4 regions of the Sphingopyxis sp. NJF-3 genome follow, and region 4 is predicted to be linked to each of the others. Evidence: predicted binding sites of a transcription regulator. Region 4 holds the regulator's gene; each other region holds the start of a gene.
What was found. Region 4 encodes LexA, which represses DNA repair genes until DNA is damaged. Its sites were predicted from a motif close to GTTCCNCNCTTGTTCT; they were not measured.
Positions count from the first base shown of each region.

Region 1: the regulator LexA is predicted to act here: its motif matches at 6,153-6,168, upstream of radA (DNA repair protein RadA).
Region 2: the regulator LexA is predicted to act here: its motif matches at 3,046-3,061, upstream of uvrA (excinuclease ABC subunit UvrA).
Region 3: the regulator LexA is predicted to act here: its motif matches at 3,200-3,215, upstream of tcmP (three-Cys-motif partner protein TcmP).

Region 1 is NZ_CM130726.1:2,669,235-2,676,894, reverse strand. It holds gene acs (acetate--CoA ligase) at 1-176, opposite strand, end outside; gene amaB (L-piperidine-6-carboxylate dehydrogenase) at 356-1,858, shown strand; gene ACOTSS_RS12920 (YwqG family protein) at 1,876-2,751, opposite strand; gene ACOTSS_RS12915 (acetyl-CoA acetyltransferase) at 2,839-4,344, opposite strand; gene ACOTSS_RS12910 (crotonase/enoyl-CoA hydratase family protein) at 4,346-5,140, opposite strand; gene fsa (fructose-6-phosphate aldolase) at 5,317-5,967, opposite strand; gene radA (DNA repair protein RadA) at 6,184-7,545, shown strand; gene ACOTSS_RS12895 (CvpA family protein) at 7,556-7,660, shown strand, end outside.
Region 2 is NZ_CM130726.1:2,147,642-2,155,301, reverse strand. It holds gene uvrA (excinuclease ABC subunit UvrA) at 53-3,034, opposite strand; gene ACOTSS_RS10635 (M13 family metallopeptidase) at 3,253-5,301, shown strand; gene ACOTSS_RS10630 (BCCT family transporter) at 5,305-6,840, opposite strand; gene ACOTSS_RS10625 (hypothetical protein) at 6,958-7,416, shown strand; gene ruvX (Holliday junction resolvase RuvX) at 7,427-7,660, opposite strand, start outside.
Region 3 is NZ_CM130726.1:3,914,991-3,922,650, forward strand. It holds gene ACOTSS_RS18860 (dipeptidase) at 1-128, shown strand, start outside; gene ACOTSS_RS18865 (hypothetical protein) at 459-767, opposite strand; gene ACOTSS_RS18870 (2'-5' RNA ligase family protein) at 978-1,490, opposite strand; gene ACOTSS_RS18875 (DUF5131 family protein) at 1,530-2,288, opposite strand; gene tcmP (three-Cys-motif partner protein TcmP) at 2,288-3,187, opposite strand; gene thiC (phosphomethylpyrimidine synthase ThiC) at 3,289-5,175, opposite strand; TPP riboswitch at 5,218-5,328, opposite strand; gene ACOTSS_RS18890 (DMT family transporter) at 5,365-5,820, opposite strand; gene ACOTSS_RS18895 (MipA/OmpV family protein) at 5,899-6,921, opposite strand; gene ACOTSS_RS18900 (hypothetical protein) at 7,092-7,334, shown strand; gene dxs (1-deoxy-D-xylulose-5-phosphate synthase) at 7,483-7,660, shown strand, end outside.
Region 4 is NZ_CM130726.1:1,908,725-1,916,384, forward strand. It holds gene trpC (indole-3-glycerol phosphate synthase TrpC) at 1-541, shown strand, start outside; gene moaC (cyclic pyranopterin monophosphate synthase MoaC) at 776-1,249, shown strand; gene ACOTSS_RS09350 (molybdopterin molybdotransferase MoeA) at 1,246-2,436, shown strand; gene lexA (transcriptional repressor LexA) at 2,502-3,185, shown strand; gene ACOTSS_RS09360 (ComEC/Rec2 family competence protein) at 3,139-5,298, opposite strand; gene gltX (glutamate--tRNA ligase) at 5,368-6,822, shown strand; gene ACOTSS_RS09370 (citrate synthase) at 6,860-7,660, shown strand, end outside.

The DNA of each region.
Region 1 (7,660 bases), 760 kb from region 4:
ATTTTCGTCGGCGGCGTCACCCAGTCGACGCGCTGCGCCTCGGCCGCCCAGAAGGCGTCGGGGTCGGCGATGCTCGCGGCATAGAGCCGGTCGTAGTCGTCGGCGGTGCAGTGGGTGTTCACGGCGGCGGCGGCGGGAACCGGGACGAAGGGTTCGGAGGGGGGCAGGTCGGACATGGGGATTCTCCCGCTTTCGGTTTGCTTTGTTCGTCCGAAGCGATAACCCCCGGGGCCGCAAGTTGCAAAGGCGCGAAAGGGTAATTTCCTTCGTCATGCCGGACTTGATCCGGCATCCGCCTTTGCCTTCAGGAAGGCCGACCCCGGATCAGGGTCCGGGGTGACGGGGAAGGATCATCATGATGACGGCCATCGGTGAGGAAGTCGGGCGTCTGTTGGATGGCTTGGGTGTCGATCGCGCCGCATGGAGCGAGGGATCGATGCCCTCGATCACTCCGCTGACCGGCGAGCAGGTCGCGATGCTGCGCGTCGCCGACGCGGCGGCGATCAACGAGACGCTGAACGCGGCGACCGCGGCCTTCCGCGCGTGGCGGCTGGTGCCGGCGCCGCGCCGCGGCGAGCTGGTGCGCCTGTTCGGCGAGGAACTGCGCGCCACGAAAGACGATCTGGCGCGACTGGTGACGATCGAGGCGGGGAAGATCCCGTCGGAGGGCGCGGGCGAGGTGCAGGAGATGATCGATATCTGCGACTTCGCGGTCGGCCTGTCGCGCCAGCTTTATGGGCTGACCATCGCGACCGAGCGGCCGGGGCACCGGATGATGGAGGTCTGGCATCCGCTCGGCGTTGTCGGGGTGATTTCGGCGTTCAACTTCCCCGTCGCGGTATGGGCCTGGAACGCGGCACTCGCGCTCGTCTGCGGCAACAGCGTCGTGTGGAAGCCGTCGGAAAAGACGCCGCTGACCGCGCTGGCGACGCAGGCGATCTTCGCGCGCGCGGCGGCGCGTTTCGGCGATGCGCCCGAGGGTCTCTCGGGATTGCTGATCGGCGGGCGCGAGGCGGGCGAGGCGCTCGTCGACGACGCGCGCGTCGCGCTCGTTTCGGCGACCGGATCGACGCGCATGGGCCGTGCGGTCGCGCCCCGGCTCGCCCAGCGGTTCGCGCGCGCGATCCTAGAGCTCGGCGGCAACAACGGCGTGATCGTCGCGCCTTCGGCCGACCTCGACCTCGCGCTGCGCGGGGTCGCGTTCGGCGCGATGGGGACGGCGGGGCAGCGCTGCACGACGACGCGGCGCCTGTTCGTCCACGACAGCATCTACGACGGCTTCGTCGCGCGGCTGAAGGCCGCCTATGCGAGCGTCGCGGTCGGCAATCCGCTGGAGGGAGAAGTGCTCGTCGGGCCGCTGATCGACCGCGCCGCGCATGAGGCGATGGAAGGGGCGCTGGCCGCCGCGCGCGCCGCGGGCGGGATCGTTCATGGCGGCGAGCGGGTCGGCGAGGGTGCGGGCTATTATGCGCGCCCCGCGCTCGTCGAGATGCCGGGGCAGGTCGGGCCGGTGCTGGAGGAGACCTTCGCACCGATCCTCTACGTGATGCGCTATGACGATCTCGACGCCGCGATCCGGCTGCACAATGCGGTCGCGGCGGGATTGTCGTCGGCGATCTTCACCACCGACATGCGCGAGGCCGAGCGCTTTCTGGCGGCGAGCGACTGCGGCATCGCCAACGTCAATCTGGGCACCTCAGGCGCCGAGATCGGCGGGGCGTTCGGCGGCGAGAAGGAGACGGGGGGCGGGCGCGAGTCAGGGTCGGATAGCTGGAAGGCCTATATGCGGCGCGCGACCAATACGGTGAATTATTCGGACGCGCTGCCGCTGGCGCAGGGGGTGTCGTTCGATATCTAATTGGCGCGGGGCCGCGGTCAGTAGCAATCCCACTGATAGAAGACCTTGCTGAAGTCGCGCTTCAGCAGGTCCGCGCGCCGGATCATGAACTGGCCTTGTCCCATATCGCCCCACATGATGTGATCGTCGCTCCAGAGATTGATCAATACGCGATCGACGTCCTGATAGGCGGGCGCGGCGCGCCAGTCGGATTGCGTGAAGCCCGGATGGCCGCCGACATGGTGGCGTAGCGGGACCCGTTCATATTGCTTGTCCGCAAAGGCATAGATGCGGCCGTCCTTGTCGCTTTCGAGCAGCTTCCCGATATCCCTTTCGGCCAGCCAGGATTCGGTCGATGGAAATTGCTCGACGCGTTTGGGCTTCAGCGCAATTCCCTGTTCGACCGCGCCCTCATAGAGCGGCGAATAATCGTCGATCCCGTGGTCGCCGAACGGTTTGCCCATGTGCAATTTGCCGGGTCCCTCGATCTTCTCGCGCCAGATGACGCGGAATTTTCCGGCTTCGGGCTTTTCGAAATTCGCTCCGTACAGGTCATCGCGCGCGATGAAGAACTGCAGGATCCCGCTCTCCGGATAGTCCGGCAAGGGTGGCAGTGCCGAAAAATCGACCTGCGCGAGAAAGGACATCGGCCGCCCCTCGGCATCGGTCGGCCAGGCTTCACCCGCGGCCAGCCAGACCGGGCCGCCGATGCGGGTGCCGCCCGGCGTGGCGGGCGCGGGTCCCGACGGTTCGAGTTCTATGGCCGGGAGGCCATGGTCCTTCTGCCAGGCGACGAACTTGGTCACCGCCGGATCGCGCAGAAGCTCCTGCATCGTCGGTTCGGCAGGCGTAGCCGCCGTGCATCCGGACGCAATTGCTGCCGCCAACATGACCGGAACAAAGAGCTTTTTCATATGCCGGGCCATATCTGCTCTTCCTATCGGGAGCGAGCGAATTTGAAACCTTGACCGGCCGTCTGCGACCGGGCCCCAGCGAAGGGTTCAGCCTGTCCGCCAGCCGAAACGGTCTTCACCCAGCGCCACGACGTTGCCGGTGCTCCCAACCGGTTCTTCCTTCCCGTCGGTCAGGAACGCCAGCATCTCGGCGTCGCTCACATCGACATGCGCGAGCGTCCGCGCGCCATCGGGCGTTCGCGCCACCACCACGCCGGCCTTCGGCGCGCCGTCGCGGGAGTAGAAGACCGTATAGCTTTCGATCGTCGCAGGCCCCGCATAATCCTCGACCAGTTCGGGCACCGGTCCGCGCTTCGCTTCGGCTTCGGCCTGATAGTCGAAATCCTGCGGGAAGCTCGCCGCCGCGATCGGCTCGCTGCCCAGCACGATGCAATGATTGTCGGTCGCGAAGCCGCCGTTGGCGAAGAGGAAGCCATAGCGGCCTTCGCGGCGCAGCTTCTCCACCATCGAGACGATCGCGTGGCTCATATAGTTGGCGATCGGGCCGCCGCCGAAGGTCAGGCCGCCGAAAACGCTTGCGGGGCGGTCCCACGGCCAGCCGAGGATGCGCCGTGCCATCTTCGGCACGCAGGGAAAGCAGCTGTAGAGTTCGACGCAGTCGAAATCCTCGACCGTCATGCCGTTCAGCGCGAGCGTACGGGTGATCGACGTTTCCATGCTGACGCTATGGTCGTAGCGATCGCGCGCGATGATGCTCGCGGGCTCCTTCGCCGCGGCGCCCATGCCGACATGGATCAGGCGATCCTCGGCGATGCCGCGGCGGCGCGCTTCGGCGAGGCTCGCGACGAGGAAGCCCGCACCCTGGTTCACCGAGCTGTTGGCGACCATCAGCTTCGAATAGGGGAAGGCGATCGGGCGGTTGCGCTCGTTCACCGCCAGAATATCGGCGGGGCTGGCGGGTTTGCGGATCCACGCGCCGTCGTTCGCGGCCGCGACCTCCGAAAAGCGCGACCAGATTTCGGCGCTTTCGGCCTGCGCCTTGGCGAGGCTTTCGCCCCATGCCGCGCGGGTCGCATTTTCATAGAGCGGATAGACGTCGACCGGCGCCGACAGGCCGTGGCGCTGGGCATAGCCGGGCTCGCGGCGGGTCGCGACCTTGCGCACCGCATTGTAGCTCTTGTCCTCGCCGCTCGCCGCCTTGGCAGCGCGGCCCACGGCGGTGCGCAGCGCTTCGCCGCCGACGATGGCCGCTAATTTGACCTCGCCCGCCCCGATGCGGTTCGCGGCCTCGTTGAGCAGGCGGACCGGCGTGTCGCCGTGCGGCGCGGCGGACTGATAGTTGATCGCCGGATTCGCCCCGATGGCGGCGGCAAGCGGTTCGCACAGCTTGCCGAGATGGTGGAAGCTGATCTGGTCGACGATCGCGAGGCTGTCGATATCGGCGAGCGGCACGCCGGCGTCCTGCGCCGCGGCCTTCAGCGCCGCGACCATCAGGCCAAGCGAGTCGAGCCCCTGATCGGGATCGTCGGGCCGGTCGTTGACCTGCCCGACGCCGATGATGACGGGAATGCGCTCGGGGTCGGTCATGTTCATCTCAGCGCGCTTTCCACACCGGCTTGCGCTTCTCGGCGAAGGCGCGCGGCCCTTCGCGCGCGTCCTCGCTGCGCATGAGCACAGCACGCTCGCGGGTGTTATGCTCCCAATAGGGGGCGTCGGCGGCGATGCGGCCCTCGTCGATGCCGAGCGCGACGCGCTTCGACGCCTGCACCGACAGCGGGGCGTTGGCCGCGATCTTTTCGGCGAGCGCGATCGCGGCCGGCATCAGATCGGCGAGCGGGACGACATGGTTGACCAGGCCGAACTGCGCGGCGCGCGCGGCGGGGATCGGATCGCCGGTCAGCATATATTCCATCGCGAGCTTGCGCGGCAGTTGCTGCGCGAGGCGGAAGGCGCCGCCCGCCGCGGCGAACAGCCCGACCTTGACCTCGGGCAGCGCGAATTGCGCATGGTCGGCGGCAACGACCAGATCGCACATCAGCGCGAGTTCGCAGCCGCCGCCGAAGGCGAAGCCGCCCACCGCGCCGATGACCGGCTTCGAGATCGGATGCGCGGCAAAACCGCCAAAGCCCCACGCCTGCTGCGCCGGATCGTCGGGGGCGAGGCTTTCGCCGCGCGACAGCGCGACGAGGTCGGCGCCGGCGCAGAAGCTCTTGTCGCCCGCTCCGGTCACGATGACCACGCGGATTTCGGGATCGTGCTCCGCCTGCTCCAGCGCGGTGCCGATGCCAGCATGGACCGCGGCGTTGACCGCGTTGCGCGCCTCGGGCCGGTTGATCGTGACGATCAGGATATGGCCTTGGCGCTCGGTGAGGACGGCGGTGTCGGTCATGCGAATCTCTCCCTTTCGGGCGAGTATCGCGGTGAGTTGACGTTTACGTCAACTGCTAACCGTTCGTTTCCTAACCGCTGTCATTCCGGCGAAGGCCGGAATCTCGCCGTTGCTATTGGACGCTCCGGCGAGACCCCGGCCTTCGCCGGGGTGACGGAATGATTGAGGCGAGACGACTAAATCGACTGCCCGGTCTTCGCCCAGTCGGCGAGGAAGCCTTCGATGCCCTTTTCGGTCAGGACATGCTTGAACAGCCCCTTGATGACCGATGGCGGCGCGGTCATCACGTCGGCGCCGATCTTCGCGGCTTCGAGGACATGGATGCCGTGGCGCACGCTTGCGACGAGGATTTCGGTGTCGTAGGCATAATTGTCGTAGATCAGCCGGATGTCGGCGATCAGCTGCATGCCGTCGAAGCCATTGTCGTCGTGGCGGCCGACGAAGGGCGACACGAACGTCGCACCCGCCTTCGCCGCGAGCAGGGCCTGCGTCGCCGAGAAGCAGAGGGTGACATTGACCATCGTGCCGTCGCCGGTCAGCGCCTTGCAGGTCTTGAGCCCGTCGATCGTCAGCGGCACCTTGATGCAGACATTGTCGGCGATCTTGCGGAGGATCTCGGCCTCCTTCATCATCGTCGCATGGTCGAGCGCGACGACCTCGGCCGAGACGGGGCCGTCGACGATGGCGCAGATTTCCTTCGTCACTTCCTTGAAGTCGCGGCCCGACTTGGCGATCAGCGACGGGTTGGTTGTGACGCCGTCGAGCAGGCCCGTCGCGGCGAGTTCCTGGATGTCGGCGATTTCGGCGGTGTCGGCGAAGAATTTCATGGCGCGGGGGTTCCTGCTGGATGGGTGATTCGGGATTGCGACCGCCCTAGAGCAAGACGTGCGTAAATTGAACCATCGCTACCCTTCCTAGTCACCCCGGACTTGGTTCCGGGGTCCCGCTTTTCGCCGTCGCTGAGCGGGACCCCGGATCAAGCCGGGGGTGACGGGAGTGGGAAAGGGGTGGCGTTCGTTTTTTGTTCCGGTTAAGCGGCGAACATGGCCAAAGCGAAACGCCAATATGTCTGCCAGAATTGCGGCGCGGTTTCGTACCGCTGGCAGGGGCAATGCGCCGATTGCGGCGAGTGGAACACGCTGGTCGAGGAGGCGGCCGAGACCGTCTTTTCGGCGAAGCACGACCTGACGAAGGGCGGCCGCGCGCTCGCGCTCGAAACATTGGACGCGCATAGCGCCATGCCCGAGCGGATGTTCTGCGGGATCGCCGAGTTCGATCGCGCGCTCGGCGGCGGTTTCGTCGCGGGGTCGGCGACGCTGATCGGCGGCGATCCGGGGATCGGCAAGTCGACGCTGTTGTTGCAGGCGGCAGGGCGGCTCGCCAAGGCGGGCAAGTCGGTCGTCTATATCAGCGGCGAGGAAGCGGCCGCGCAGGTGCGGCTGCGCGCGCAGCGGCTGGGGCTCGGCGACGCGCCCGTGGCGCTCGCGAGCGCGACCTCGGTGCGCGATATCCTCGCGACGCTCGACGGCCGTAGCGCCGATTTCGTCGTCATCGATTCGATCCAGACGATGCACAGCGACCTGATCGACAGCGCGCCGGGCACCGTCAGTCAGGTCCGCGCGAGCGCGCAGGAGCTGATCCGCTACGCCAAGGACAGCGGCGCGGCGATCGTGCTCGTCGGCCATGTGACGAAGGACGGGACGATCGCGGGACCGCGCGTGCTCGAACATATGGTCGACACGGTGCTGGCGTTCGAGGGCGAGCGCAGCCATCTTTATCGCATCCTGCGCGCGGTCAAGAACCGCTTCGGCGGCACCGACGAGATCGGGGTGTTCGCGATGGGCGAGGAGGGGCTGGGCGAAGTCGCCAACCCGTCGAGCCTGTTCCTGACCGATCGCAGCCGCGACGTGCCGGGATCGGTGGTCTTCCCCGCATTGGAAGGCACGCGCCCGGTGCTCGTCGAGGTGCAGGCGCTCACCGTGCGGCTGGCGAGCGGCGCAACGCCGCGCCGCGCCGTGGTCGGCTGGGACAGCGGGCGGCTCGCGATGGTGCTCGCGGTACTGGAAGCGCGCTGCGGGCTGCAGATGGGGGCTGCGGAGGTCTATCTCAACATCGCGGGCGGCTATCGCCTCACCGACCCCGCGGCCGACCTCGCGGTCGCGGCGGCGCTGATCTCGGCGTTCAGCGAGCGGCCGGTGCCCGCCGATGCGATCGTCTTCGGCGAGCTTTCGCTGTCGGGCGAGGTGCGCCCCGTCGCGCACGACGCGCTGCGGCTGCGCGAAGCGGCGAAGCTCGGTTTTTCGCGCGGCTGGGGACCCAAGGGCCTGAAGGGCATCGGCGGCATTTCGGTGACCGGCTTCACGCGCCTCGGCGAACTCGTTGACCTGATGCTCGGGCGCGACTAGCCACCGGCGCATGGGAAGTCTGACCGCTCTCGATATCGTCGTGCTCGTCCTCGTTCTCGGCGGCGCCGTTCTCGGCTTCGTGCGTGGGCTGGTGCAGGAAGTGACCTCGCTGCTC
Region 2 (7,660 bases), 240 kb from region 4:
CCCCGGATCAAGTCCGGGGTGACGATGAAGAGGGGGAAGGGTGTCGCCGCCCCTACTTCCCCAGCAGCGGCGCCAGATATTGCCCGGTGAAGCTGCGCTTCTCCTTCACCACCTGTTCCGGCGTCCCCGCCGCGACGATCTCGCCGCCTTTGACCCCGCCCTCGGGGCCCAGGTCGACGATCCAGTCGGCGGTCTTGATGACGTCGAGGTTGTGCTCGATCACCACGACGCTGTTGCCCTGGTCGACCAGCGCCTGCAGCACTTCGAGCAGCTTCCTCACATCCTCGAAATGCAGCCCCGTCGTCGGCTCGTCGAGGATGTAGAGCGTCTGCCCGGTCGAGCGCCGCGACAGCTCCTTCGCCAGCTTCACCCGCTGCGCCTCGCCGCCCGACAGCGTCGTCGCCTGCTGCCCGACCTTGATATAGCCAAGGCCCACGCGGCACAGCATCGCCATCTTGTCGCGGATCGCGGGCACCGCCTTGAAGAAGTCGGCGGCGTCCTCGACCGTCATGTCGAGCACGTCGGCGATGCTCTTGCCCTTGAACTTCACCTCCAGCGTTTCGCGGTTGTAGCGCTTTCCGTGGCACGTCTCGCACGTCACATAGACGTCGGGCAGGAAGTGCATCTCGATCTTGATCAGCCCGTCGCCGGTGCAGGTCTCGCAGCGCCCGCCCTTGACGTTGAAGCTGAAGCGCCCGGGCTTGTAGCCGCGCGCCTGCGCCTCGGGCAGCCCCGCGAACCAGTCGCGGATGACGGTGAAGGCGCCCGTGTAGGTGGCGGGGTTGGAGCGCGGGGTGCGGCCGATCGGCGACTGGTCGATGTCGATCACCTTGTCGCAATGCTCGAGCCCCGTCAGCGCGTCGTGCGGCCCCGCGACGAGCCGCGCGCCGTTGAGCGTCCGCGCCGCGCTGGCGTAGAGCGTGTCGATGACGAGGCTCGACTTGCCCGAACCCGACAGGCCGGTGACGCAGGTGAAGGTGCCGAGCGGAATCGTCGCGGTGACGTTACGCAAATTGTTCGCCCGCGCGCCCTTCAGCACCAGGTCGAAACCGTTGCCCGGGCGGCGGTGCGCCGGCACCTCGATCTTCTTCGCGCCGGTTAGATAGGCCGCGGTCAGGCTCTTCTTGTTCGCGAGCACCTGTTTCAGCGTCCCCTCGGCGACGATCTCGCCGCCGTGGACCCCCGCGCCGGGGCCCATGTCGACGACATAGTCGGCATGGCGGATCGCATCCTCGTCATGCTCGACGACGATCACCGTGTTGCCGAGGTCGCGGAGCCGTTTCAAGGTCGCGAGCAGCCGGTCGTTGTCGCGCTGGTGGAGGCCGATGCTGGGCTCGTCGAGGACGTAGAGCACCCCCGAAAGCCCGCTGCCGATCTGGCTGGCGAGGCGGATGCGCTGGCTCTCGCCGCCGCTCAGCGTGCCGCTGGTGCGGTTGAGGTTGAGATAGTCGAGCCCGACATTGTTGAGGAAGCCGAGCCGCTCGTTGATCTCTTTCAGGATCGCCTTGGCGATCTGCTTCTGCTGCTCGTTCAGCTTCTCCTCGAGCGTGCCGAACCAGTGGAGCGCGTCGGCGACGCTGCGCCGCGCCGACTGGCTGATGTCCTCGCCCGCGATCTTCACCGCGAGCGGCTCGGGGCGCAGCCGCGCGCCGTGACAGGTCTCGCACGGCTGCGCGGTCTGATATTTGCCCAGCTCCTCGCGCATCCACGCGCTCTCGGTCTGGAGCATGCGGCGGTTGAGATTGCCGATCACGCCCTCGAACGCCTTGTGCGTCGTGTAAGTGCGCTTGCCGTCCTTGAAGGTCAGCTCGACGGGCATGCCGCCGGTGCCGTGCAGGATGATCTCCTGCACCCCGCCGGGCAGGTCCTGCCACGGCGTGTCGAGCCCGAAGTCATAGGCTTTGCCGAGGCTTTCGAGCACCTGCATATAGTAAGGCGAGGGCGGGTTCGATTTCGCCCACGGCACCACCGCGCCCTTCTTCAGGCTCAGCGCATGGTTGGGGACGACGAGCTCGGGATCGAACTCGAGCCGCTCGCCGAGCCCGTCGCACGCCGGGCAGGCGCCCTGCGGCGCGTTGAAGCTGAACAGCCGCGGCTCGATCTCGGCGATCGTGAAGCCCGAGACGGGGCAGGCGAACTTCTCGGAGAAGATGATGCGGTTCGCGGGAATGCCGGCGCCCTTGAGATTCCCCTCCCGCTCGCGGGAGGGGTTAGGGGAGGGCATGTCGAGGCCGGATGCTGCCGGAACAGACCCTCCCCCGACCCCTCCCGCAAGCGGGAGGGGAGAATTGGCGAGCGCCTCCGCCACCGTCGTATCCGCCAGATCGACATAGGCGAGCCCCTCGGCGAGTTTCAGCGCGGTCTCGAAGCTGTCGGCGAGCCGGGTCTCGATGCCTTCGCGCACGACGATGCGGTCGACGACGACCTCGATGTCATGCTTGTACTTCTTGTCGAGCGCCGGCGCCTCCTCGATCTCGTGGAAGGTGCCGTCGATGCGGACGCGGGTGAAGCCTTCCTTCTGCCATTGCGCGAGTTCCTTGCGATACTCGCCCTTGCGGCCGCGCACGACGGGGGCGAGCAGATAGGCGCGCGTGCCCTCGGGCAGTTCCATCACGCGGTCGACCATCTGGCTGACGGTCTGCGCCGAAATCGGCTCGCCGGTCGCGGGCGAATAGGGGGTGCCGACGCGCGCCCAGAGGAGGCGCATATAGTCGTAGATCTCGGTCACCGTCGCGACGGTCGAGCGCGGGTTGCGGCTCGTCGTCTTCTGCTCGATGCTGATCGCGGGCGACAGGCCGTCGATATGCTCGACGTCGGGCTTCTGCATCATCTCGAGGAACTGGCGTGCGTAAGCGGAAAGCGATTCCACATAGCGCCGCTGCCCCTCGGCATAGATGGTATCGAAAGCGAGGCTCGATTTGCCCGAGCCCGAAAGCCCGGTGATGACGATCAGGCTGTCGCGCGGCAGGTCGACGTCGACCCCTTTGAGATTATGCTCGCGCGCACCGCGCACGGAGATGTGAGTGAGACTCATGGGAGGGGTGTGTTCCATATTTGTTCTTGCGGCGCAAGAGGGTCCGCGCCAGCCCGGAACATGGGACGCAGCGGCGCCAACCGCAAGGTCCGCCGATGGCTGCCCTGCGTTCGTCGAAGCGATTCCGCCGCTTGCCACAAATATCGTGCCAGCCGTCGGCGGCGCGGCCATGCGAGGCTATCGCCCTTATGGGCATCAGTTGAAAACGGGGACATGTGATGAAGACACTCTTGCTCTTGTCGGCGGCGTCGCTTGCGCTGGCCGGCTCCGCCGCGCTGGCCCATTCGGACGACGCGCCCGCGGCGCAGGTGGCGCCCGCGGACGCCGGCTCGCTCAAGCCGCTGAGCTTCGGCAGCTGGGGCGTCGACCTCGGCGCGCGCGACACGTCGGTGAAGCCGGGCGACGATTTCGATCGCTACGCCAACGGCACCTGGTTCAGGAACACCGAGATTCCGGCCGATCAGGCCTCGGCGGGGGTCGATTACGACGTCTATAACCTGACCCAGCGGCAGCTTCGCGCGCTGGTGACCGGCGCGCCGGCGGCGGGGCAGGTGGGTGGGCTCTATCAGAGCTTCATGGACGAGGCGCGGGTCGAGGCGCTCGGCGCCAAACCGTTGATGGCCGACCTCGCCAGGGTCGAGGCGATCAAGGACAAGGCCGAAATGGCGCGCTTCATGGGGCGCTCGCAGGGCGCCTTCGGCGCGAGCATCGTCGGCGGCGAGCCCTATGCCGACACCGCCGATCCGACGATGAACATATTGTGGCTCGGCCAGGGCGGCATCGGACTGCCCGACCGCGAATATTATCTGTCCGACGAGTTCAAGGCGCAGCGCGACGCCTATCGCGCCTATATCGCGCGGACGATGCGGATGGTCGGCAATGCCGCGCCCGAAAAGGCGGCCGATGCGATCATGGCGTTCGAGACCGACATCGCCAAGGCGAGCTGGGCGATCGCCGATCGCCGCGACCTCGGCAAGATCAACAATCCGATGTCGTCGGCCGAACTCGCCGCCTATGCGCCGGGGCTCGACTGGAACGCGTGGTTCGCGGGCGCCGGCATCGCGCCGCAGAAGCGGATCATCGTCAACGAGAACAGCGCGATCCGCGACATCGCGGCGGTCTATGCGAAGACCCCGCTCGACACGATCAAGCTGTGGCAGGCCTTCCACGTCGCCGACAATGCCGCGCCCTATCTGTCGAAGGCGTTCGTCGACAGCCGCTTCGAATATGCGAAGGCGATGAGCGGGGTCAGCGAGCAGCGTCCGCGCTGGAAGCGCGGGCTGACCCTGGTCGACGGCAGCCTCGGCGAGTTGGTCGGCGAAACCTATGCCCGGCAATATTTCCCGCCGAGCGCCAAGGCGAAGATGGAGACGCTCGTCGCCAATCTGAAGCTCGCGATGGGCGACCGGATCCGCGGCAATGGCTGGATGGCGCCCGCAACCAAGGAGGCCGCGCTCGCCAAGCTCGAAAAGATGGACGTCATGGTCGGCTACCCCGACAAGTGGCGCGACTATTCGGGGCTCAGGATCGATCCCGCCGACCTCTATGGCAATGTCGAGCGCAGCGCGGCGTTCGAATATGCCTATGCGCTGAGCGAACTGAACAAGCCGGTCGACCGCAAGAAATGGTCGATGAACCCGCAGGAGGTGAACGCCTATAACGGCGGGCTCGAGAACAAGATCGTCTTCCCCGCGGCGATCCTGCAGGCGCCCTATTTCAGCGAGGGCGTCGACGACGCGGTCAATTACGGCGCGATCGGCGCCGTCATCGGCCACGAGATCACCCACGGCTTTGACGATCAGGGGCGCAAGATCGACGCGAGCGGCGCGGTGCGCGACTGGTGGACGAAGGAGGATGCCGCGCGCTTCGAGGCGCAGGCCAAGGGTTTCGGCGCGCAATATGCGACCTACGAGGCGGCGCCCGGCGCTTTCATCAACCCCGGCCTGACGATGGGCGAGAACATCGCCGACCTCGCGGGGCTCGAGGTCGCCTATGACGCCTATCACCGCTCGCTCGGCGGCAAGGAGGCGCCGGTGATCGACGGGCTGACCGGCGACCAGCGTTTCTTCCTCGCCTTTGCGCAGGCGTGGCGCGACAAGGCGCGCGACGACGCGATCAAGCAGCAGGTGGCGAGCGACGAGCACAGCCCGGCGCGCTGGCGCATCATCGGTCCGCTCCGCAACGTCGATGCGTGGTACAAGGCGTTCGGCGTCACGCCCGACGCCAAATATTATCTGAAGCCCGAAGATCGCACGCGGATCTGGTAAGGCCTATCCGGGCAGGGCGGGGGCGGCGTCGCGCCGTCCCCGCACCGCCATCACGCACAGCGACAGCGCGGCGCCGACGATCACGAACAGCGCCGGAAAGCCGCCGAGCACCGACATCATGCGGATGCCGTCGATCCCCGACGACGCGACAAGGACGATCGCGACGAGGCCGACGGTGACGCCCCAGACGATCTGGACGGCGAGCGGCGCCTCGGGCGCGTCGGGAGAGATGCCGTGCGTCGACAGCGCGCTCATCGCCGAGACATTGGCGTCGGCGCCCGCGACATAAGACAGGAAGATCGCGAACAGCACCGTCGCGGTGACGAAGGAGCCGCCGCCGAGCGCGTCGAACAGGCGGAACAGCACAGGGTCGGGGCCCTGGCTCGCGAGCACGGCATAGAGGCTGGCGCCGCTATGCTGGTCGATCGCGATCGTCGCGCCGGCGATCGCCGTCATCCACACCGCGCCGAACAGCGCGGGCAGGATCAGGTTGATGAGGATGAAGGCGCGCACGCTGTAGCCGACCGCGAGCCGCCCGAGGAACAGCGCGGTCACCGGCGCCCAGGCGAACCAGTTGGCCCAGTTGAAGATCGTCCATTGCCGGTGCCAGTCGGCATCGACGTCGAGGCCCAAGTTGCGCGGCACGAAGGTGCGGACATAGTCGGCGCCGCCGCGCAGCGACAGGCCGAGCATGTCGCCGAGCGGCCCCGCGACGAGCACGAAGGCGATGATCGCGAAGAACAGCCAGGTGTTGAGCACCGACAGGCCGGCGATGCCCTTTTGCAGCCCGGTCGCGGCCGAGATCAGGAAGCTCGCGACGATCAGCGCCGCGATCGCCCAGCGCAGCGGCACGCCGCCCGAAAAGCCGCCGAGCCCCTCGACCCCGCCGGCCAGCGACAGGATGCCGGCGCCGAGCGACGCCGCCATGCCCGCGACGAGCGCGTAGAGGCAGAGGATGTCGACCGCCGATCCGACCGGCCCGTGCGCCCGCTGTCCGATCAGCGGGACGAACAGCGACGACAGGCGAAAGGGCTCGCGGCGGTTGTAATAGACGATCGCGAAGGCGAGAGCGGCGACGGTGTAGATCGCATAGGGCGTCAGCGTCCAGTGAAGGAACATCGTCGACATGGCGAAGGTCGCCGCGGCATCGCTGCCCGGTGCGAGCCCCAGCATCTTCGGCGGCGCGTTGAGGTGGAACAGTGGCTCGGCGACGCCCCAGAACAGGATGCCGGTGGCGATGGTGGTGCACAAGGTCACGGCGAACCAGCGCCAGCGCCCGAGCAGCGGCTTCGCGCCCGCGCCGCCGATGATCGTCGCGCCGAAGGGCGACAGCGCGATGGCCGCGAGCAGTATGAGAAAGACAACGCTGGTGACCGTGAAGACGGGGCCGAAGTTGCGCAATATCCAGTCGTTGAAGGCCGTCTCTGCGGCGAGGAAGCGCGCCCCTTGCCACAGGCTTGCCACGAGCGCCGTCGCGAGCACCGCGAGCGGGATGAAGAAGACCGGGCGGTTGATCGGACGGGGCGGAAGCGCTGTCATGAAGCCGCCAGCATGACGGCGGCATGGGGCAACGTCAAATGGGGCGATGAGGGGAACGCAAGTCGCGGCGAAGCGTTTCCGGCGGCAGACAGCTATGTTGAAGGAGGAGGCGCTTCGATGACGAGGATGATTTTGACGGCGGTCGGCGCCCTGGCGCTGCTGGGCGCCGGATCGGCCGCCGCCTTTCAGACGCAGACCGAAGAACCGGCGACCGGACAGCCGGCGGCCGAGGCCTCCAGCCTCGATGCCGTCACCGCCGACCTCGCCAAGGATAAGGAACAGCCCGACGGCGCGACGCCTGAGGAACGCGCGAACACCGCACGGCTGAACGCCGAGCAGGCGGCACGCGCGAAATCCGAAAATGTCGCTTACGAGCAGGAGGTTGCGGCGGCTGCGCAGGAGGAAGCGGCGGCACAGGCGACCTACGCCGACGAGACCGCGGCCTATGAAGCCGAAAAGGCGCGCGTCGCAGCCGAGGCGGCCGCACAGCGGCTGAAGTGGGAGGCCGACGTCGCGGCATGCAAGGCGGGCGATACGACGCGCTGCGCGCAACCCGCGACGCCGCCGAAACCCTAGGATACCGAGCCTAGCGCACCATTGCGTCGATCGCGCCTTGCAGGATGAACGCCGCCGCCGCGCTGTCGATGCGCTCGGCGCGCTTGGCGCGGCTGACGTCGGCGGCGATCATCGCGCGCTCGACCGCGGCGGTCGACCAGCGCTCGTCCCAGAGCAGGACGGGGAGGGCGAGGGGAGCGAGGTTGCGGGCGAAGGCGCGCACCGACTGGGTGCGCGGGCTGTCGCTGCCGTCCATGTTGAGCGG
Region 3 (7,660 bases), 1.9 Mb from region 4:
AAGCCGAGCTCGAAAAGATCGCGAGCGGCAACATGCTGCGTGTGCTGAAGGGGGTCGAAGCCTATGCCGCGAGCCGGAAGGGCCAGCCGCCGATCGAAACGCCGGTGGCGAAAAAGGCGAAGGATTGACCCGATCCGTTCGTCCTGAGCCCATCTGGAGTGCGTTCGGTTTTGATGGAATCAAAACCGGCACTCTAGATTCTTGTTTTACCGTGTTTTCCGAGTCGTCAGGTGATTCCACCTGACTTGAAAACACTCTAAGCAGCGTCTTGCTTGCGGCGTCAAAAGCAGGAGCGGCGCCCTTCGATAGTCTGCAAAACAGACGCTCAGGACCGGCTTCGACAAGCGCAGGGCAGGTGGCTTCGTAGTCGATATCCGGCAAGATGAACCCAAAAGGCAAGTTCAGGAAGAGGAATTCGCCGATTTGGTCATTTGGTCGCGATCGGGCTCCTGCACCGGTCACTCGATATCGTCGGACGGGTCGAGCCGCACCACCCACATCGACCGGCCGTCGGGCGACAGGGCGATGTCGTGCGAGGGGACCATGTCGGCCCCGGTCTCGATCCAGCCGCGCCCGTCGCATTTGGGGCAGGGCACGCGGATCGAACGCTGGCTGACGAGGTCGATCTGGCTGTTCCACTGGCCGTACCCCGCGCAGACCGGGCAGATGACGTCGAGGTCGCCGGTGCGGTGGCGCCGCGAAATGCCGTCGAGCGCGTGCGGATCGTGCGGGCCGGAACAATGGACGATGTTCGAGGCGTGCGACATGCGGGGGAGGATAGGCTGCGGGGGTGGGGGTTGGCAATGTCGGGGGCAAAGGCCCCGGCGCGCTTCTGAGTCTTTTCTGTCCTTTCTCGTCACCCCGGACTTGATCCGGGGTCCAGCTTATCACCGTTGCTGAGCTGGACCCCGGATCAAGTCCGGGGTGACGATGATAAGGACCGTCCTCTGCACTCCCGATCCGTCGGCAACCGTCCCTCAGGCGGCGCTGCCGCGGAGCGGCCAGCGGCCGTGCTCGACATGGGTGGTCTTGCCGACGATGCTTTCGGTCAGGACGACCTCGTCGACCGTCCAGCCGATCGGCGGCATCTTTTGCGCGTTCAGCCGGTCGCCGCGATAGTTGATCGTGATATGCGGTTCGGGGGTGGTGCCGTCCATTATCGGCGCCTTGGCGGCGAGCAGATGGGTCACCAGCGCCTTCTGGAACGCCCGCGCCTCGGCCAGCGGCTCGCGCGTGCGCAGCGTCACCGCCTTGCGGTTCTCGATCCGGTCGAAGCGGAGCGGAAAGGGCGGTGCGACGAAGCTGCCCAGCGCGGCGATGGTCGCGGGCAGCCATTCGGGCGGCGCATAATGCAGGTCGTAGAGCGAGATGAGCGTGACATGGAGGAGGTCGGGGCCGCGCCCGGGATCGTTGCGCGGCAGCGCGGCGATCTGCGCCTGCACCTCCGGCGGCGGCTTGGCCATGACGTAGAGGGGGTTCCGGGCGCGCATGGGTGGGGGTGATCCAGCCCTATAACATTTGAGTCTAGTTCAGGGCTCCAATTCCAATGGGTATTCGTCATAGGTCCGGCCATGCAATTCGCGGCCTGCGGCCTTTTTGTTTCGCCCACCCCATTGCTTGAAGAAGAAAGCCACGTCGTCGCGCCGACATATATCGAAAAGTCTCTCGACCCACTCTTCTTCCATTGGCCGTGATCGAGGCCCGGACTCACCGCCGACAATTGCCCAATGAATGCCTTGAAGATTGATCTCGGCAATTCGACCGATCAATGGCTCGAAAGAGATGAAGAGGGTGGAGCCCCTGATCCGTTTCAACTGCTCCACGCGATCGGAAACCTCGGCATTCTCTACTGACGTGCCGACCCAAACATTGACGATATCTTGGAGAGCCCCTGACTCAAACATATCTGCCATGCGATCTGGCCGCTTAGTCAATATCTGAAAATGGTGCTGTGGGCAGGCTGACATCACGTCCCATACACGCTTGATAAAATGATCAGGAACGTCCGGATGAAAGAGGTCTGCCATGGAGTTGACGAAAATGCGTTTCGGCTTTCTCCATTCAGCTGGTGCATAAAGGCTACCCTCGTCGATATTCACTCGACCAGTCCAGACATAGCGCCCGCCGCTCTTTCGGGTGGTGCCTTTGTATTTCGGATGCCCCATAGCTTGAAGGCGGGCAGCCATCCTCATGGCGTAACAGTTGCTGCAACCGCTCGATGCAATTGAGCATCCGGCGACCGGATTCCAAGTTACGTCTGTCCACTCAATTTCAGAACTTCCGGCCATTATGTGAGTACCGCCCGAGCCAGCTTTGCTGCAAGTTTTGCTTTGTCGCTGGGGTTGGCCCAAGCGAACATTAACGAAAATTCGTGTAGGCCGTTTCGTCCAAGAGGCAAAACCTGATCGACAACCCGGTCGTCGAATGCCAACTTTAGACGGTCTTTTGCAACTTTCTCAAACCAAGCCACATCGACGGCTCGCTTGGAAATCACCTGTTGCTGGCCAAAGAGGTCAATTTGTCCTTTTTCTTCGATTGCTACGACGTGGCGCCATGCATCGGTGCCGAGCGCCTCGTCGACGCTCTTGCCGCCGTCTTCCAGAACTGCACCGTCGCCGCGGATTTGTCTGTACATCGCGAAAACAGGAACGAGATACCAAAGGTCGATCGCTTTTGTCTGCGCAAGTCTTTGCAGAGTCGAATATCGAATCTGTAGTCCAAACGGATCAATAAACACGACCGCTCTAGAGCTTCGCCAATTGATCCTGTCACACATATCACAAAGCATCTTGTTTGCGTCGAATTGTGTTATCGAAACTCGGTTTCCGAGATGAGAAAAATTCTCCTGGACCTGTGCTTTTAAGGCATCGACGTTCGATTTTTTTACGTCGTTGAAAAGATAGCGGTCGAACGGCGTATTTATTCCTAGCGCCCGAATGGCGGATCCCACGATAATCTGGTCAGCGTCGAGGATGGAGTCATCTGCTTCAAGCAAGCCCAGACCATTTTGATTAGTTGGGTTCGCCAGAGCAGAGCGCGGGATCGATGCACCCGATCCCGCACACGCATCTATATACCACAATTCAAAGCCCTGCTTTTTGAGAGCCGTGGTGTAAGCAACAAGGTATTTTTCGACGGTTTCGAGCTTCCGCCGGGTGTGTTCATCGCCGAAAGCCTGAGGTTCCATTGTGCACCCCTTAGAACATTAGGGGAACGATAGACTCCTTTGATGCAAGTTTCAATCTCTAGGCACCATTTTGGGTGCAAATTGTGGGCGTGGAAGCGGGCTCAATCATGCTCACGCCCACCCGCGCCCATATACAGCTCGCGGCCGGTATCCTCATAGACCTGACTCATTTCCGCCATGCCCTTCTCGGCCTCCTCCGCCGCGATGAAGCCCGCGCTGTCCTGATTTTGCAGCTTTGCAAATTCCCGCACTTCCTGGCTGATCTTCATCGAGCAGAATTTGGGGCCGCACATGCTGCAGAAATGGGCGGTCTTGGCGCCTTCCGCCGGGAGGGTCTGGTCGTGATATTGCTCGGCCGTGTCGGGGTCGAGGCTCAGGTTGAACTGGTCGCGCCAGCGGAATTCGAAGCGCGCTTTCGATAGCGCGTCGTCGCGGACCTTGGCGGCGGGGTGGCCCTTGGCGAGGTCGGCGGCGTGGGCGGCGAGCTTGTAGGTGACGACGCCGACCTTCACATCGTCGCGGTCGGGGAGGCCGAGATGCTCCTTGGGGGTGACGTAGCAGAGCATCGCGGTGCCGTACCAGCCGATCATCGCGGCGCCGATGCCGCTGGTGATATGGTCATAGCCGGGCGCGATGTCGGTGGTCAGCGGCCCGAGCGTGTAGAAGGGCGCCTCGCCGCACGCCGCGAGCTGCTTGTCCATATTCTCCTTGATCTTGTGCATCGGGACGTGGCCCGGGCCCTCGATCATCACCTGCACATCCTGCTCCCACGCGCGCTTGGTGAGCTCGCCGAGCGTGTAGAGCTCGGCGAACTGCGCCTCGTCGTTCGCGTCGGCGATGCTGCCGGGGCGGAGACCGTCGCCGAGGGAATAGGCGATGTCATAGGCCTTCATGATCTCGGTGATCTCGTCGAAGCGTTCGTAGAGGAAGCTCTCCCTGTGATGCGCGAGGCACCATTTCGCCATGATGCTGCCGCCGCGGCTGACGATGCCGGTGACGCGCTTCGCGGCGAGGGGGACGTAGGGCAGGCGAACCCCCGCGTGGATGGTGAAATAGTCGACGCCCTGCTCGGCCTGCTCGATCAGCGTGTCGCGGAAAATCTCCCACGTCAGTTCCTCGGCGATGCCGCCGACTTTCTCGAGCGCCTGATAGATGGGGACGGTGCCGATCGGTACGGGCGAATTGCGGATGATCCATTCGCGCGTGTCGTGGATGTTGCGGCCGGTGCTGAGGTCCATGACGGTGTCGGCGCCCCAGCGGATCGACCAGACCATCTTGTCGACCTCCGACGCGACGTCGCTGGCGACCGCGCTGTTGCCGATATTGGCGTTGATCTTGACCAGGAAGTTGCGGCCGATCGCCATCGGCTCGCTTTCGGGGTGGTTGATGTTGCTGGGGATGATCGCGCGGCCGCGTGCGACTTCCTCGCGGACGAATTCGGGGGTGACATAATCGGGGATGCTGGCGCCCCAGTCCTGCCCGTCGCGGATGTACTCGGCGAGGCGCTCGCGGCCGAGATTTTCGCGGGTCGCGACATATTCCATCTCGGGCGTGATGATGCCGCGGCGGGCGTAGTGCATCTGGCTGACGTTGGCGCCGGCACGCGCGCGCAGCACGGTCTTGCGGACGTTGGGGAAGGCGGGGACGCCGCCCGAACGGTCGGGGCCGAGCTGGCCGTTGTCCTCGGGGCGGACCTCGCGCTGGGTCACCTCCTCGACGTCGCCGCGGGCGCGGATCCACGCGGCGCGCAGTTCGGGGAGGCCCTGCCCGATATCGATGCGGGCGTTCGGGTCGGTGTAGGGGCCCGACGTGTCGTAGACGCGGACGCTGGGTTCGCCGCTATGCGGGTCGAGGTCGATCTCGCGCATTGCGACGCGGATGCCGCTGCCGGTGGGCGAGGCGACATGGACCTTGCGGCTGCCGCGGATCGGCCCGGTGGTGACGCCGATCGTGTCGGCAGCTTCTATGCGGGAATCGATGTCGGCCATGTCAGTCGCTCCAAGGGTTTCGGAGCGAGTTGGGGATTCCGGGCTTGGAATACCGACCCTCCCTCCGCCGGTATTACCCGGATCAGGTTCGACGGGTCGCGGGCTGTTCCGCTCTCAACCTGTTTCTGCACACAGGCTCCCCGGGGATGGAAGGGTTATAGGCGCGCGGCGCGCGAAGGGGAAGGGGGCTCAGCCGGTCCGCCGCGCGAGCCAGACGCCCGCGATCATCAGCGCGATGCCGGCGGTGCGCCGGGCATCGATGGGAAGGCGCAGCGAGCCGAAGAGGCCGAAATGGTCGATCGCGGCGGCGCTGACGAGCTGGCCGACGAGGACGAAGAAGATCGCGTTGCCGACCCCGAAGCGCGGCGCGATGAAGGTCACCGCGATCACGTAGAAGGCGACGAACAGCCCGCCGAAGTAGAATTGCGGCGGCACCCCGGGCGACAATCGCACGTCGCCGAGCGAACCGGTGGCGGCGGCGCCCGCGAGCGCGATGAGGAGCGCGAGGCCGAAGAGGATCACCGACGCCGCCATCGGGCTGCCGAGCCGCGCGCCGAGCCCGCCGTTCAATGCGGCGAGGATCGGGATGCCGACCCCGGTCAGGAACATGATGAGGGCGAAGGTCGGGGCGTTGTGGGCGGTCACGGCGGCTCTCCTGCGGGAACGCCGCCGCTTGTCCCCGTTCGTGCCGCGCGCGGCAAGACGGTTCTGCTTCGGGCCGCCCTAGAATTGATAGGCGACCCCGGCGCCGCCGATCCACTGGTCGGCGTCGCCGGCGATGCGGACGATCGGCGAGGCGGCGAAGCGGCTGGTCATGCGGCCGTACTGGACGCCGCCGAGCAGCACGAAGCCTTTGCGCAGGTCGCCCGACAGGGCATAGGCGCCGGCGACGCCGATCGTATATTTGCCCGCGGTCGCCTTGCGCCCGGCGCCGTCGTAGACCGGCAGCCCGCTCGCGGCGCTGCCCGCCGGGTCGATGTCGTAATAATAGTCGCCGAACCCCTTGCCATAGATGTTCACCGACGCCGACAGGCCGACATAGGCGCGCTTCGAGATCGGGGTGCCATATTCGATCGTCGGCGAGGCGACCCAGCTGCCGTGGCGGCCCGAAATATCCTTGAGCACGACGATGCGGGCGCCGAGCTGGTCATATTTGCTGGTGATCAGTCCCGAATAGGTGACCCCCGCCGAAATCCCCGCCTCGACCGCCATCTTGCGCTCGCCGAGCGCCTCGACCTGCGGGTCCTTGATGCGCCCGGTGCGGTCGCTGCGGAGATTGATCAGCGGGCCGAATTTCCAGTCGATGCGCTGGCCGCGCCGCTGGCGGATCAGGTCGACCTGCAAATTGGTGCCCCGGGTCGAGAAGGAAAAGCCCGACAGCCGGCCGCGCAGATAGAAGCCGGGAAGCACGACGCGCTCGTCCGAGCCGTTGTAGCTCGGCGCGGTGACGACCCCCGCGGCGATGGCGAGATAGTCGCGCGACCATTTGCGGTCGGGATCGTCGTCCTGCGGCCGCGCGGGGGGCAGCAAAATGTCCTGGTCGACCTCGCTGTCCTGGAAATGGCTCGCCGGCGCCGGCGCTGCGGCCGGCAGGCCGGGGGCGACATCGGCGTCGCCCAGGGCTGTCAGGTCATAATCGAGCGTCTCGTCGGCGGCTTGTGCCGGAGCGGCGGCCAGCAGGCTCGCGGCGGCGGCGAGGGTGGCGGGACGGAGGTGGCGGGCATGGCGGGAGGCGAGGGTGTCCATCGGCGATTGCGGTCCTAATGTTATTGCCCCTCTGAACAGGGGTGTAAGTGATCGCCCGGCCGATGCAAAGGCCGCGTCTTGCAGGCGCATGCTTTTCGCGCCATCGTGGCTTTCGTGCACCAATACAGACTCTTCGCCTTTCTATGCCGCCACGCGGCATTCGGTTCCGCATGAGCCGCGTCCCGCGTTTTGCCGGCTATGCGCTGATGGCCGCGGCGGCGCTGATCGCGGTCGCGATGCGGCGCGGCGCGATCGAGGCGGTCGGGCCCTTTCCCGCAATCGCGGTGGCGCTGTTCCTGGGGATGGTCGGGGCGATGCTGGTGTTCACCGACCTGATGGTGCGCGGGCTCTATGCGCAGGTCGACGCGGCGAAGCGGGGGGAAGGGCGGCCACCCGATAATTCGTCACCCTGAACTTGTTTCAGGGTCCATGGCCTGCCCCCAAATGCAGCGCGGCCTAGGAGGAGAGACCCGGCCGTGGATGCTGAAACAAGTTCAGCATGACGAAGGAGAGGAAGGCTTTTCGTTCGACACTATCGGGGCTTGGCTTTATGACGGCGGCATGACCGACGTTCCGCATACGCCGCTGCTCGACACGGTGGATGTCCCCGCAGACCTCCGCAAGCTGAAACCCGAACAGCTCCGCGCCTTCGCCGACGAGCTGCGCGCCGAGATGATCAGCGCGGTCGGGACGACGGGCGGGCATCTGGGGTCGGGGCTGGGCGTCGTCGAGCTGACCG
Region 4 (7,660 bases):
CGGCGGTGCGGCCTGCCTTTCGATCCTCACCGACGCGCCCTATTTCCAGGGTCATGAGGAATATCTGATCGCCGCGCGCACCGCGTGCAATCTGCCGGTGCTGCGCAAGGATTTCATGATCGATCCGTGGCAGGTCGCCGAAGCGCGGTCGATCGGCGCCGACGCGATCCTGATCATCGTCGCGGCGCTGGACGACGGCGTGATGCGCGAGATCGAGGCCGCGGCGTTCGAGCGCGGCATGGACGTCCTCGTCGAGGTCCACGACGAGGCCGAACTCGACCGCGCGCTCACTCACCTCCAGTCGCGCCTGATCGGCGTCAACAACCGCGACCTCCGTACCTTCGAAACCGACCTCGCGGTCACCGAACGCCTCGCGCAACGGGTGCCCCCCGGCACCCTCCTCGTCGGCGAAAGCGGCATCGCCACCCACGCCGACTGCCGACGGCTGGCGTCCAGCGGCGTCCGCGCCTTCCTCGTCGGCGAAAGCCTGATGCGCCAAAATGACGTCACGGCGGCAACGAAAGCGTTGCTGGAGGGGTAAAGCGGAGCGTCGGCTTTAGGGTGGGGAACTGCCATCCAAGCTCGTCATGCTGAACTTGTTTCAGCATCCATGGCCAGGTCTCTCCTTCGGCGCCGCGCCAAATTCGAGGGTCGGCCATGGACCCTGAAACAAGTTCAGGGTGACGAGGAATTCAATGTCTTGTTCCGGCCGCAACCGGCCGATCGCCGCTCCCGCCCCTTGCCTTTTCCGCCCCGCATTGCTTCGCTGCCCGCGATGCCAAACAAACCGACTCACCTCGACGAAACCGGCGCCGCGCACATGGTCGACGTCGGCGCCAAGCCCGCCACCGAGCGGCGCGCGGTCGCGGGCGGGCGCATCGCCATGTCCGCAGACGCGCTCGACGCGATCCGCAGCGGCAACGCGCCCAAGGGCGATGTCCTGTCGACCGCGCGGATCGCCGGGATCATGGCGGCAAAGCGCACCGCCGACCTCATCCCGCTCTGCCATCCGCTCGCGCTGACGAAGGTGACGGTCGACTTCGCGTGGGAAGCGGACGGCATTTCGGTCCGCGCCACCGCCGCGACCACAGGCCCGACGGGGGTCGAGATGGAGGCGCTGACCGCCGCCTCGGTCGCGCTGCTCACCCTCTACGACATGGCGAAGGCGCTCGACCGCGCGATGGCGCTGGAAGGCATCCGCCTGCTCGAAAAGAGCGGTGGTCGCTCGGGCGACTGGCGCGCGGCATGAGCGCGCTGCTGACGGTCGAGGAGGCGCAGGCGCGAATCCTCGCGCTCGGCGCACCGCTTCCGCCCGAAAATATCGCCTTTTCCGAATCGTTTGGCAGATATCTTTCGCAAGATGTCATAGCCGCTCGCGACCAGCCCGTGGCGGCGCTGTCGGCGATGGACGGCTATGCCGTTCGTTTCGTCGACCTCCCCGGCCCCTGGTCGATCGCGGGCGAGGTCGCTGCGGGCGCCGCGCCGCCGCGCGCGCTCGGTGCGGGCGAGGCAATGCGCATCTTCACCGGCGCGCTGCTCCCCGACGGCGCCGACACGGTGGTGGTGCAGGAAGATGTCGCCGCCGAAGGCACGGCGCTGACGCTCACCGGCGACGGCCCTGCATCGCTCGGCAAGCATGTCCGCGCCCGCGCCGGCGATTTTGCCGCGGGGGCGCGTCTGCTGCCCACCGGCACGCGCCTCACCCCCGGCGCGATCGCCGCGGCGATCATGGCCGGCGCCCCGGCGGCGCCGGTGCATCGCCGCCCGCGCGTCGCGATCCTCAGCACTGGCGACGAACTCGTCGCGCCGGGCCATCCGCTCGGCATCGGGCAGATCCCCGACAGCAACGGCGCGATGCTCGCCGCGATGCTCGGCGGCGAGGCCGCCGCGGTCGGCCTGCCGCTCCACGCCCGCGACGACCGCGCGGTTATTGCCGATATTCTCAGGGAGTTGGCGCGACGTCACGACGTCATCGTCACCATCGGCGGCGCCTCGGTCGGCGACCACGACCATGTTCAGGACGCGCTCGCCGACGCGGGGGGCACGGTCGATTTCTGGAAGGTCGCGATGCGCCCCGGCAAGCCGCTGATCGCCGGGACGATCGGGACTGCGGCCTTCCTCGGCCTTCCCGGCAACCCCGCCTCGGCCTTCGTCACGGCGACGCTGTTCCTGCTCCCGCTCGTCCGCCACCTCGCGGGGGCGCGCGATCCCTTGCCCGTCCTCCGACAGGCGCCGCTCGCCGCGCCGCTGGCCGCCGGCGGCGACCGCCGCGACTATCTGCGCGCACACCTCGATGCGGGCGGCCTGACGCCCTTCGCGACGCAGGACAGCGGCCAGACCGTTCCACTCGTCGCAGCCAACGCCCTGCTGGTCCGCGAGGCCCGCGCACCGGGGCGCGCGGCGGGTGCATCGGCGGATTATATCGCCATCGCTTGACAAGTTCCTCTATGTTCCACTATCGTTCCCCTTATGTCCGGAAATGGCAGCATGGAGAACGAGTGATGTTGACCGCGAAGCAGCACGAACTGCTCCACTTCATCCAGCAAAGGCTCGACGCGAGCGGCATTTCGCCGTCGTTCGAGGAGATGAAGGAAGCGCTCGGCCTCAAATCGAAGTCGGGGATACACCGCCTGATAAGCGCCTTGGAAGAAAGGGGATTTCTCCGCCGCCTTCCCAACCGTGCCCGCGCGCTGGAGGTGCTGAAACTCCCCGAGGCGGCCAAGGCGAAGGTGCGCGACGATCGCGATGTCGTGGTGCCGCTGCGCAAGCCCGCCCCGGCGCTGCGCCCGATCGCCGCGAACGACATCATCGAGGTTCCGCTCCACGGCCGCATCGCCGCGGGCGTGCCGATCGAGGCGTTCGAGGATCACAACCAGCTCTCGGTTCCCGCGGCGCTGCTCGGCTCGGGCGAGCATTATGCGCTCGAAGTGTCGGGCGACTCGATGATCGAGGCGGGCATCCTCGACGGCGACTATGCGCTGATCCAGAAAGCCGACACCGCGCGCGAGGGCGACATCGTCGTCGCGCTGGTCGACGGGCAGGATGCGACGCTCAAATATTTCCGCCGCGAAGGCCGCATGATCCGCCTCGATCCCGCGAACAGCGCCTATGAACCGCAGCGGTACGACGCGGCGCGCGTCATGGTGCAAGGGCGGCTTTCGGGACTGCTTCGTCGTTACCACTGACCTGAGGCGGGCGACGCCACGGATGTTCGTCGCCGGCGCGTAGCGCGGCGACGGCTTCGGGCCTCTCGTCCAGATAGAGTGCCAGCCCGCCGCTTTCCGCGAGGCTGTCGCGATCGACCGTCAACCAGCGCGCGGCGCATTCGCGCGGCAGCCAGCGGTCGCTGATCACGACGTCCGCCACTGCGCAGGCCGCCGCCATGTCGCGGCCTTCGATCCGGTCGCGCCCGCGCGCGGCGAGAATGACGTAGGATGCGCTCTCCCGCCCCTGCCGCCAGCGGCAGAAATCGGGGTTGCACTCAACATGGTCGAGATCAGAGAGCGCCGCCAGCGGCGCATCGGTTCCCGCCGCTTCGGCCATCGTGTCGCGGATATAATCGCCCGCGCGGTCGCGCAGCAGCGCATAGCCGCCGCCGGGGATCGCCGCGGCGATATGGCGCCCGTCGCCGGTGACCAGCAGATCGGGCCGCGGCTGCGCGACGAGCACGGCGACTCCGACAAGCAGCGGGACCGCCCCCGCCCATCGCCAGCGCGTCGCCCAGAGCAGCATCCATAGCCCGCCGAGAATAGCGAGCGCGAAGCCCCAGCGCGGAAAGACGGGCAGCGCCGCGACCGCGCCTGGCGCGTCGGCAACGCGGTGCGCGAGCCAGATCAGCCCACGCAGCGCCTGTTCGGCGACCCACCAGAAGGGCGCGCCGAGCCCGACGGCGTCGAACAGCAGCGCCAGCGCCTCGGCGGGCATGACGATGAAGGTCGTGAGCGGGATCGCGACGACATTGGCGAGCGCGCCGTAGAGCCCCGCCTTGTGGAAATGGAACAATGCGATCGGCGCCAGCGCCACTTCGACGACGAACCCGGTGATCAGAAGGCCCGCGAGCCCTCGCGCCCATCGCAGCGGCAGGCCCTCGTCGCGGCGCGCGAGAAAGGCGCGCATCCAACGACTTTCATGAAGCGCGATGATCGCGGTGACCGCCGCGAAGCTCAATTGAAAGCTCGGCCCCGCGAGCGATTCGGGCCGCCACACGAGGACGATGAGCGCCCCTGCCGCGACAAGACGCAGGGTAATCGCCTCGCGCCCGAGCAGAAAGGCGGCGAGGACGAGCAGCGCCGCGATCAACGAGCGCAGTGTCGGCACCTCGGCGCCTGCGAGCCAGGTATAGCCGGCCCCCGAGAGCGCCCCCGCCGCCGCCGCGAGCGGCAGCACGAAACCCGCGAGCGCCAGCCGGCGGCTCAGCCCGAACAGCCGCATCGCGAAAAACATCGCGAAGCCGACCACCGCGGTGACGTGCAGCCCGCTGATCGACAGCAGATGCGCGAGGCCGCTGCGGCGCATCGCTTCTGCATCGGCGTCGCTGATCGCGCCGCGATCGCCGGTGACCAGCGCCGCCGCGATGCCGCCCGGCGACCCCGCAACCCGATCGTGGATATGCGCGCTGAGCCGCGCGCGCAGCGGTTGTCCGGCGCGGCCCGCATCCGGCGCGCGCGTCACCTCGCCGAGCGCGGTTCCCACCGCGCCGATCCGGTCGAACCAGGCGCGCTGGGCGAAATCATAGCCGCCCGGCAGGCTCGCGACCGGCGGCGGCATCAGCCGCGCACGGATGCCCACATATTCGCCCGGCGCGATCCCCGCCCCCTGCGCGCCGCGCAGCGTCACCCGGACGCGCGGCGGCAGGTCGACGCGGCCGCGCGGGCGCAGAATCAGCCGGGTCTGCCCGCGCGCGGGCAGCGGCTCGACACTCTCGGCGAGCGCGGAGAATTGCGTCGTCACGGGATAGGCGAGCACGGGCTCGGCGACCCACAGCGCGCGGCCCCAGACGAGCAGCACGCCCAATGCCGCCACGCCGCAGCCGACTACGAGGATGCGCCCAGCCCGGCGCTGCCACCCGGCGAGCAGGCCGGTCAGCATGCCGCCCGCGAGCAGCAACAACAGGCCGATCCAGTGCACGCGCGCCGGCAAGGCGAACCATCCCGCGATGCCTGCGCCGAGCGCGACGGGCAGCCAGAGCGCGATCCGCTCGCGCTCGGCCTCGAGCCGCGCCTCGACCGCACCGGCCAGCCGGCGCAGCGATCGCGCGCCGCGCGCACCAATGGGCGTTTGAAGCGGCCATGTCGCCATGCTAGGGGCACCCCCGATCCCCGTTCCCGGCCCCCGCCGGGACCGGCAAAGTGAGTGAAAGACTTCGTGGTGGCAACCGAAAACCAGACCGATACGACCGAAGCGACCGGCGCCGCCGTGGTGACCCGCTTCGCCCCCTCCCCGACCGGCTTCCTGCACATCGGCGGCGCGCGCACCGCGCTGTTCAACTGGCTGTTCGCACGCCATCACGGCGGCAAGTTCCTGCTGCGGATCGAGGATACCGACCGTGCGCGCTCGACCGACGCGGCGATCGACGCGATCCTCGACGGCATGAAGTGGCTCGACCTCGATTGGGACGGCGACACCGTCTATCAGTTCGCGCGCGCCGGGCGCCATGCCGAGGTCGCGCAGGACCTGCTCGCGAAGGGCGAGGCCTATCGCTGCTATCTGACCCAGGACGAACTCGCCGCGATGCGCGCCGAGGCGCAGGAAAAGCGCCAGCCGTTCCGTGTCCGCAGCCCGTGGCGCGACCGCGACGACGGCGACCCCGCGGTACCGCACGTCGTCCGGCTGCGCGCGCCGCAGGAGGGCACGGTGACGATCCGCGACCGCGTCCAGGGCGAAGTGACGGTGCAGAATGCCGAGCTCGACGATTTCGTCCTGCTCCGCTCCGACGGCACGCCGACCTATATGCTGAGCGTCGTCGTCGACGACAACGACATGGGGGTGACGCACGTCATCCGCGGCGACGACCATCTCAACAACGCCTTCCGCCAGCTCGCGCTGATCCGGTCGATGGACTGGCGCGAGCCCGTCTATGCCCATGTCCCGCTGATCCACGGTGCCGACGGCGCCAAACTTTCGAAGCGTCATGGCGCGCTCGGCGTCGACGCCTATCGCGACGAGATGGGCTATCTGCCCGAGGCGGTGAACAATTACCTCCTCCGCCTGGGCTGGGGCCATGGCGACGACGAGATCATCAGCCGCGCGCAGGCGGTCGAATGGTTCGACCTCGCGCATGTCGGCCGCTCGCCCTCGCGCTTCGACTTCAAGAAGCTCGAGAATCTGAACGGCCATTATATCCGCGAGGCCGACGATGCGCGGCTCGCGGATCTCGTCGCTCCGCGCGTCGAAACGCTGGCCAAGCGGCCGCTCGGCGAGGCCGACCGCGCGCTGCTGACGCGGGCGATGGGCGCGCTGAAACCGCGCGCAAAGACCTTGGACGAGATCGCCGAGGGCGCCGTCTTCCTGTTCCTGCCCGACGATCTGCGGATGGACGAAAAGGCGGGTCAGCTGCTAAGGGATGCGCCCGCGGGACTGCTCGCCGATATCACGGCGCGGCTGCGAGGATTGAACGACTGGACCGGCGAGAGCGTCGAGGCCGCGGTGCGCGAAACCGCCGAGGCCGCGGAGCTCGGGCTTGGCAAGCTTGCCCAGCCGCTGCGCGCCGCCTTGACGGGTCGCGCGGTGTCGCCGGGGATTTTCGACGTGCTGCTGCTGCTCGGCCGCGACGCCAGCCTGGCGCGACTTGACGCAGCGCACAATTATCCGGCAGGGGCGTAGCCGCAACGATTTGGCCCTATAGATCAGGGGAAGATACATGACCGACAAGACCGCCACCATCACCCTGGAGGGCAAGGACGTAGAAAGCCCCGTGCTGTCGGGAACCGTAGGGCCCGACGTCGTCGACATCCGCAAATTCTATAGCCAGACCGGCGCCTTCACCTATGATCCCGGCTTCACCTCGACCGCGAGTTGCGAGTCGAAACTGACCTATATCGACGGCGACGAGGGCGTGCTGCTCCATCGCGGCTATCCGATCGGCGAACTCGCCGAACATTCGAGCTTCATGGAAGTCGCCTATCTGCTGCTCAACGGCGAGCTGCCGAGCGCCGACGAGCTGACGACGTTCGACAACACCATCACCCGCCACACGATGGTTCACGAGCAGCTCGCGACCTTCTATCGCGGTTTCCGCCGCGACGCGCACCCGATGGCGATCCTCTGCGGCGTCGTCGGCGCGCTCAGTGCCTTCTATCATGACTCGACCGAGATCCACGACCCGCACCAGCGCATGATCGCCAGCCACCGGCTGATCGCGAAGATGCCGACGATCGCGGCGATGGCGTATAAATATTCGGTCGGCCAGCCCTTCGTCTATCCGCGCAACGACCTTGGCTATACGCATAATTTCCTGCGCATGACCTTCGGCGTTCCCGCCGAGGAATATGAGGTCGATCCGGCGGTCGTCCGCGCGCTCGACCGCATCTTCATCCTCCACGCCGATCACGAGCAAAATGCGTCGACTTCGACCGTCCGCCTCGCGGGCTCGTCGGGCGCCAATCCCTTCGCGTGCATCGCGGCGGGCATCGCCTGCCTGTGGGGCCCCGCGCACGGCGGC